Regions from separate parts of the Ornithinimicrobium humiphilum genome, predicted to be linked through region 2. Evidence: predicted binding sites of a transcription regulator. Region 2 holds the regulator's gene; the other holds the start of a gene.
What was found. The regulator LexA, encoded in region 2, represses DNA repair genes until DNA is damaged. The targets are predictions, from matches to a motif close to TCGAACANNTGTTCGA.
Positions count from the first base shown of each region.

Region 1: FB476_RS09490 (HNH endonuclease signature motif containing protein) is a predicted target of LexA. The motif match lies at 2,292-2,307, and genes of this name have one in related genera.

Region 1 is NZ_VFPU01000001.1:2,009,531-2,013,734, forward strand. Features, by position in the region: gene FB476_RS09470 (TIGR03085 family metal-binding protein) at 1-109, shown strand, start outside; gene FB476_RS09475 (nucleoside/nucleotide kinase family protein) at 99-704, shown strand; gene FB476_RS09480 (PH domain-containing protein) at 718-1,191, opposite strand; gene pnuC (nicotinamide riboside transporter PnuC) at 1,188-1,907, opposite strand; FMN riboswitch at 2,055-2,183, opposite strand; gene FB476_RS09490 (HNH endonuclease signature motif containing protein) at 2,311-3,609, shown strand; gene rpe (ribulose-phosphate 3-epimerase) at 3,721-4,204, opposite strand, start outside.
Region 2 is NZ_VFPU01000001.1:1,251,990-1,256,193, reverse strand. Features, by position in the region: gene FB476_RS05800 (glycoside hydrolase family 65 protein) at 1-714, shown strand, start outside; gene FB476_RS05795 (hypothetical protein) at 787-1,374, shown strand; gene FB476_RS05790 (LysM peptidoglycan-binding domain-containing protein) at 1,507-1,896, opposite strand; gene lexA (transcriptional repressor LexA) at 2,158-2,880, shown strand; gene FB476_RS05780 (PRC-barrel domain-containing protein) at 2,990-3,322, opposite strand; gene FB476_RS05775 (NAD-dependent protein deacetylase) at 3,385-4,204, opposite strand, start outside.

The DNA of each region.
Region 1 (4,204 bases), 760 kb from region 2:
GATCGAGCTGCTCCTGCACGCCTTCGGGCGCACCGACGCCGCGCAGGTCCGGCTCGAGGGCTCGGACGCCGACGTGGGCGCCCTGCTCGCGCACACCCGTGCCTTCTGAGGACGCCCCGGACCGGTCCACCTTCGAGGCGCTCTGGCCGCACGTCCGCCCGGTGGTGGAGGGCGCCGGTCGTGGTGACGGCCGGCCGGTGCTCGTGGGGGTCGACGGCCGCAGCGGGTCCGGCAAGACCGACCTCGCCGCCTGCCTGGTGTCCGCCGTGCGCGAGCTGGGCAGGACGTGCGGCGAGGTGCACCTCGACGACCTCTACCCGGGGTGGTCGGGACTGGCGGCCGGCCTGGAGCCCCTGTGCGCCGGGGTGGTGACGCCGCTCTCCCGCGGCGAGGCGGGCAATTATGTCTCCTGGGACTGGCATGCCTCCAGGCCGGGTCGCCGGCGGGACGTGCCGGTGGAGCAGGTGGTGGTCGTCGAGGGCGTCGGCACGCTGGCCGCCCCCTGCGCCGACCTGCTCGACCTGCGGATCTGGCTCGAGGCCCCGGCCAGGGTGCGCAGGGAGCGGGCGCTGCGCCGGGACGGCGAGGTCTTCGCGCCCCACTGGCAGGAGTGGGCCGACCAGGAGGATGCCCTCTTCGCCGCCGGCCCCCCGCCCGCCGACCTCGTCGCGGACACGGGCACCGGCCGGGTGCGGCGCGGCTGAGCCGCCCCGGACCTCAGCGGTCGGCCACGCCCCGGTGGTGGTGCTCGACGAGGGCGGCCAGACGCGAGGCGTCCTGCTCGGCCCGCTGCCCGTCGGAGCGCTGGATCGCCATCAGCGCGAGCTCCTCGGTGTCGGTCAGCTCCAGCACGGCCCACGGGGCCCCGCCCGAGTAGCCGACGCGCAGGATCTCCGCCCACTCCAGGTCGCGGGTGGTGAAGAGGTTGACCACCCGCAACCCGGAGGGGCTCGGCACGGCGCGGATCCGCGCGTAGCGCCACAGGAACAGCGCGCCGACGACGCCCAGCAGCGCGATGGCGATCCTGTTGAGCAGGAGCACCGACGGGTCGCTGCCGATCGGCATCGGGGAGAAGACCGCGACCGCGCCGAAGACGAGGACGCAGGCCACGGCCATCACCCGCGCGACCCAGGCCCCGACCACCGGCCGGAAGACGGCGTAGGGGTCCTTGCGGGGCGTCGCGGCGGTCATCCCACCAGCGTACGGTCCTCCTCGGCGAGGTTCGGACCACCGCCGGTGGGCGCCTCGACGCGGGCGGCCTTGCGCCAGACGACGAAGCCCCAGAGGACGAAGGCGCCGTACACGGCATACAGCACCGCCGACGGGTAGTAGCCGGAGTGCCACAGCAGGGGGATCCCGACGAGGTCCACGGCGATCCAGACCAGCCAGAAGTCCACCCAGCCGCGGGCCATGGCGTAGGTCGCGAGCATCGAGCCGACGAAGATCCAGGCGTCGGTCCAGTAGTACCAGCGGGGCGCGGGCCAACCGGCACCCACCTGGGCGAAGACCCACTGGGCCAGCAGCACGAGCACGGCGGCACCGATCAGGTATGCCGTGCGCTCGCGGGCGGTCGCCCAGCGCGGGGTGATGGCGGGCTCGTGCCGCTCACGGGTGCGCTGCGAGCGGCGCCACGCCCACCAGCCGTAGACGCTGGTGAGGATGAAGAACACCTGACGGGCGGCCTGCCCGAACAGGCTGTGCTCCTGGGGCGTTGCGAACCAGACCCCCATGAAGACGGTGAAGAGCAGCAGGTTGCCGATGATGCCCACCGGCCAGGCCCAGACCTTGCGGCGCATGCCGAGGATGGCGGAGGCGAGGCCGAAGCCGTTGCCGACCACCTCGCGCCAGGCGATCGGGTGGCCGGCGATGGTGAGCTGAGCGTTGAACAGGTCGTTCCAGACGTCCACGGCTGCATCCTTTGCGGATCGTGCGGCCGGAACGACGAAGAGCCCCGGCCGCGTACGGTGTGGGCGCCGGGGTGTCGTGCGAGTAGCTGAGACGGGTGCCGCGGCCGACGACGCCGGCGTACGCCGACACCGAGGGGCCTCGAGACCCGCGTGCTTCCTCCCATCCGGACTTTCACCGTCGGTCCTGGAGTTTCACCAGGTCAACCGGCCGCTGGCTGCGGCCGGGTCGCGGACTATCACCGCCGGCTCGGAATTTCACCGACCCCGGAGCACGTGTGCAGCGCCGAGTCTACCGCTCGGACCCCGACGGCTCCTACCCCCCGGGTGATGACCTTTCCAACATCGTCTTATGGCCTGTGGACGGCGACGGAGGGGCGTCGGTGTTCGGATGTATGTTCGATTCATGCAGCAGGTGCCGGGGAGGGCGCGGCCGCCGAGGGGGATCGAGTCGGCGGCCGGTGACTCCTGGCTGCTGGCCGATCGGGCGTGGCTGCCCAGAGACTTCCCGGTTGACGTGAGCCGTCCGGAGCTGGTGCAGGACGACCTGGTGGTCGAGTCGTTGGGGTGGATCCCCCGGGCGGTGGCGGACCTGGAGCGGTCCCGGTTGGTGATGGCCACGGAGGCCGTCGACCGGGGGTTGCACCTGGCCGGGGGGTTCTCGGTGGTGGACTGGCTCGCGCTGCGGTGTCCGGACCTGGAGCGGCGTGCGCTGTACGACCTGGCCCGGTTGGCGCAGGCCGGGCGTGAGTCGGTGCACGCCCCGTTGATCGAGCGCGTCAAGAACGGGCAGATGAGCCTGGCGCGGGCGGCGAGGCTGCACCGGGCCCTGCAACGGGTGCGGCCGGGCATGCCGGTGGATGAGTACGCCGCCGCCGTGGAACTGCTGGCCAAGGCCGGGTCCGACCCGGTGTTCGACGACAAGGACATCGGCAGGATCGTGGACCGGCTCGTCGCGCAGTGCGTGGACGAGCGGGACCACGAGGCGAAGGCCCGCAAGAAGCACGCGATGCGGGGCATCTACGAGTCGAGCCTGGCCGACGGGTCGGTGAAGCGGTGGGTCATCACCTTCGGTGACGACGCCGACTACGAAGCTGCGAAGGCGATCATCGACTCCCCGCTGGCCGCGCCGGCCTCGAAGGAGGAGCAGGAAGCGACCGGTGAGCTGGAGCTGCGGACGGCGACCCAGCGCAGGTACGACGCGTTCCTGACCGTGCTCCGCCGTGGTGTCGCCGGGACCGAGGGTCAGCCGACGACACCGAAGGCGATGCTGATGGTGACGTTGGACTTCGAGACGCTCAAGCGGCAGCTGTCCGAGACCGGTGGTCACCTGCCCGGGGTGGGTTCGACCCTGGGTGGGGTGCCGTTGCGGGCGGAGGCGATCCGCAAGCTGGCGTGCGAGGCCGACATCATCCCCGTCGTGCTCGGTGGACCGTCGGAGATCCTCGACCAGGGCCGCCGCAAGCGCCTCATCACCCCCGCCCAGCGCGTCAGGTTGGCCGCGCGGGACCGGGGGTGCACGATCCCGGGGTGCACCGTGCCCGCGACCTGGTGCGACGCCCACCACGTCATCCCCTGGGCGATGGGCGGGCGATCAGACCTCGGCAACTACGCCCTGTTGTGCCCGAGGCACCACACCTTCGTGCACGACCGGAACCTCACCGCGACCGTGACCGAGCTCGGTGTGAGGTGGCATCTGAGATGACCCAGCCCCGAGCCCGGCCCGAGTCGGCCGGGCGACGAGGTGTGCCTGCCTGCCGGCGAACGCGTCCTTCCTTGCGCGCCCTGGACCTGTGCGTCCGTGCCCGTCGCCCCGTCAGGCCCCGCAGGCGGCGTGAGCGGTCGCGCGCAGCTCGGCGATGCGCGCCGCCACGTCGTCGGCGCCGTAGACCGCCGACCCCGCCACGAAGACGTCGGCCCCCGCCTCGACGCACTGACCGATGGTGTCGAGGGACACTCCCCCGTCGACCTGGATCCAGACGTCCGTGCCCCGCCGCTTCGCCGCCTCGCGCACCGCGCGCACCTTGGGCATCTGGTCGGCCATGAAGGACTGGCCGCCGAAGCCCGGCTCGACGGTCATGACGAGCACCATGTCGACCTCGGCGAGGAGCTCCTCGTAGGGCTCGAACGGCGTCCCCGGCTTGACGGCGAAGGCGGCCCGGGCCCCCGCCGCCCGGATGGCGCGCGCGGTCGCGACCGGGTCGGCAGCGGCCTCGACGTGGAAGGTCACCGACCTCGCGCCGGCCTCCGCGTAGCCGGGGGCCCAGCGGTCGGGGTCCTCGATCATGAGGTGGCAGTCG
Region 2 (4,204 bases):
CTCAAGCAGGCCGACGTCGTGCTCGCGCTCTACCTGTGCGGCGACCACTTCACCCTCGAGGAGAAGCTCGCCGACTTCGACTACTACGACCCGATCACGACCGGTGACTCCTCGCTGTCGGCCGTCGTGCAGGCGATCGTCGCGGCGGAGGTGGGCCACCACGAGCTGGCGCTGCGCTACTTCTACGCCGGCCTCTTCGTCGACCTCGCCGACCGGCACGGCAACACCGTCGACGGCGTGCACATCGCCTCCACCGGAGGGGTATGGAGTGCCCTGGTGGGCGGCTTCGGCGGCATGCGCGACCACGACGGACGCCTCTCCTTCGACCCGCGTCTGCCCGAGAGCTGGCCGTCGCTGACCTGGCGGATGCGCTGGCAGCTGTCGCGCCTGCGGGTGCGTCTGGAGGCCGAGGCGATCATCTTCGTCGTCGAGGTCGGCGAGCCGGTGACGCTGTCGGTGCGTGGGCAGCAGGTCACGGTCGGCGCGGACGAGGTCCGGGTGCCCCTGGCCGGCCAGGGTCCCCGCCGCATCCACGAGCCGCAGCTGCAGCTCATCGGCGGGACGCCGACGTCCGAGGGTCCGCGGACCTCCGACGCGGTGCCCGGCGGGGCCGTGCCCCACAGCTGGTCGCACGAGCTGGACGACCCGACCAGCCCGATCCCCGTCCGCGGGCCCGGCGCGGGGCCGGCCGGCCAGGTCGACCCGGTCACGTGAGGGGCGGCGCGCCGGGGCCGCAGGTGCCGTTGCGGGTTGGGGCTCCGGGCCGGCGTGTGGTCGGATAGGCCCATGACTGACCCCACGTCGATGCCGTTCCAGGGCGAGGAGCCCGCCGACGGCGACTCGATCTACGAGGGCCGCCGTCCCGAGGCCGCCGCCACCGCCGAGACCCCCGGGGCCGCCGAGCCCGGGGCGGGAGCGGCCGTCCCCGGCGACCTCCTCCCCCCGGCGCAGACCGAGACCGACCTGCTCGCCGCCCGTGTCGAAGGCCCCGAGGACCAGCAGGGCATGACCGAGCTCTGGCGCGCCACCATGGCCCTGCCCCACTGGTGGTTCATCGCCGTCGGCGACGAGGGCACCGAGTCGCCCGCCGCCGCGGAGATCGACGGCCAGCTCATGCTGCTCACCTTCACCAACGCCGAGCGGGCCCGCCACTTCGCCGTGCAGAACGGCATGATCGGCGTCGACGAGGACCTGCGCGCGATCGCGCTGCCCCCGGCGGAGGTCGTGGCCTCCGGGGAGACCTACCGGGTCTCCGGCATCGGCGGGCTGATGTTCGACCCGCACCTGACGGGCTACTTCATCTCTTCCGAGCAGCTCCCGGTCGTCTGGGACGCGATCTCGTCGCAGACCGGCGACCAGGCGCCGCAGGGCTGAGACCGGCGGGGGCTCCCGTCGAGCCTCGCCGTCCCCGACGACAGCAGGAGACCCCGGCCACCGGCCGGGGTCTCCTGCTGTCGTCGTCGGAACCGGTCGGCCGGGGTGATCCCCGGCCCGCGCCCGGCCGGGTCAGCGCCCGTCGGGGATGACCAGCTCCTGGCCCACGGCGATGTCGGTGGTGCTCAGGCGGTTGGCCCGCTGGATGTCCACGATCGCCCGGTCGAGCGGACGGTCGGGCAGGTGCACGGCCGCGATCTGCGAGAGCGTCATGCCGGGCTCGACGACCACGGCGCTCGTGGCTCCGGCCGGGCTGAGCGAGCTCAGCAGCGAGGCCAGGGCGAGCAGCAGGACCAGCGCGGCGCCCGCGGTGGTCAGGGCCAGGCGACCGCGGCGCGTGATCCGCAGCGGGGCGGGGCGCGGTGCCCGCTCGCCCGCGGGGACGAGACGCAGGTGACCACCGGACCGGCGCGGAGCAGCACCCGACGGGGCGGGCAGGAAGTCGACAGCAGCGGTGCTCATGTGGGTCCTCCTCGGGATCCTCGGACGCGTGTGCGATAGCACGTCTGTGCTATGTCTAGCACGGATGTACGAGAAAGTCGACACGCCGGTCGAACAGGTGTTTGCCCGACGCGCTCCCGGCTCGTAGTGTGTGCTCATGTCAGGGACTTCATCACCGAGCACCGACACACCCGGTGGGACGGCCCGATGAAGACTTCTGACACCACCTCTGACCTGGCCTGACGGCCGGGACCTGGCAGCCAGAGAAGGCAGGGACGGACCATGGCGACCATCCACGAGATGCCGGACCGCGACGGCGGCGCCGAGCTCACCAACCGGCAGCGCCGCGTGCTCGCGGTGATCCGCGACTCGGTCGACGCGCGGGGCTACCCGCCGAGCCTGCGCGAGATCGGCGAGGCGGTGGGCCTGACCTCACCGAGCTCGGTCGCCCACCAGCTCAAGATGCTCGAGCGCAAGGGCTACCTGCGTCGCGACCCCAACCGTCCCCGGGCGATCGAGGTCGTCACGCCGGGCGGGACGGAGGGCTCGGGCTACCGCCGCTCCCCCGCGCCGGAGGAGGCCGGCACCCCCGAGGCCTACGACGAGACGGGCATCGGCGACGCCCGGCCGGAGGCGTCCTACGTCCCGGTCGTCGGCCGCATCGCCGCCGGCGGGCCGATCCTGGCCGAGGAGGCCGTCGAGGACGTCTTCCCGCTGCCGCGCCAGATCGTCGGTGACGGCGAGCTCTTCCTGCTCAAGGTGGTCGGCGACTCGATGGTCGACGCGGCGATCTGCGACGGCGACTGGGTCGTGGTCCGCCGCCAGCCCACCGCGGTCAACGGCGACATCGTCGCGGCGATGCTCGACAACGAGGCCACGGTCAAGACCTACAAGCGGCGCGACGACAAGGTCTGGCTGATGCCGCACAACCCGGCCTACGAGCCGATCGACGGCGACCACGCCGTCATCCTGGGCAAGGTCACCGCGGTCCTGCGCCGCGTCTGACCTGCGCGGAGGCGCACCGCACACGTCTGGCTGCCACCGGCAGGTGACGTCCTCCCGCTACCGCAACGCCGCCCCCACCTCGACCGGGGCGGCGTTGTGCTGTCCGGCGTCAGGCGGAGGGGGCCGGCCCGTCGTCGACCGCGTAGTACTCGAAGAGGTCCTGCTCCTCGTCCTCGGACAGGTGCCGGTCGCACGGGATGTCCGGCGCGTCCTTGATCATCGCGGTCGGGTAGGGCACCCGGATCTGGTCGTCGACGATCTCGGCGCTGGACAGCGGGACGAAGACCTTCCGTCCGCTGAACCGCCCGGTGCGGACGGTCACCCAGGCGGGCTCCCCCGTCTTGTTGTCGAGGTAGACCTGCCCCATGGCGCCCACCTTCTCACCGTCCTGGTCGACGACCTCTGCGTCGTACAGGGCGTTGAGCTGCTCCTGCGAGATCACGTGTCCTCCTGGCTCGATGGCCGCCGCGAGGACGGCCGTCTACGAGCACACCACATCGGTGGTCAGGACGCCAAGTCCGCACCCGGTGCGACGTCGGCGAGCAGGCGCGGGAGCACCTGGTCGAGCAGGCAGTCCAGCTGCACCACGGGCTCGCCGTCGCCCCGGGTCTCACCGCGGGTGACGACGGCGACGGGCTTGCCGTCGCGGGCGGCCCGCCGCACGAAGCGGTAGCCGCTCATGACCCGCAGGCTGGAGCCGAGGACCAGCAACGAGCGCGACCGCTCGAGCAGGTCGAAGGCCCGCTCGACCACCGGCTTGGGCACGGACCCGCCGAAGAAGACGACGTCGGGCTTGAGCGCGTCCCCGCCGCAGACCAGGCACCGCGGCGCCCGGAACGTGCGGACCAGCTCCTCGGGCAGGACGACGTCGCCGTCGGGCCGCACCTCGCCGGCGCCGGCCAGCCGGTCGAAGCCGGGGTTGGCGTCGGTCAGCCACGAGTGCACCTGCTCGCGGGTGGTCGGCTCCCCGCAGTCGAGGCAGACGACCCGGCCCAGGGAGCCGTGCAGCTCCAGCACGTCGGTGGCACCCGCGCGCTGGTGCAGGCCGTCGACGTTCTGGGTGATGACCCCCTCGACCAGCCCGGCCCGTTGCAGGCCGGCCACCGCGGCGTGCGCGGCGTTGGGGCGGGCGGCGGCGAAGCGCTCCCAGCCGCTGAACGCGCGGGCCCAGTAGCGCTGCCGCGCCTCGGAGGACCCGACGAACTCGCCGTGCTGCATGGGCCGCACCCGCCGCTGCCCGTCCGGGCCGCGGTAGTCGGGGATGCCCGACGCGGTCGACATGCCCGCACCGGTGAGGACGAGCACCCGGCTCTCGGCGACGAGG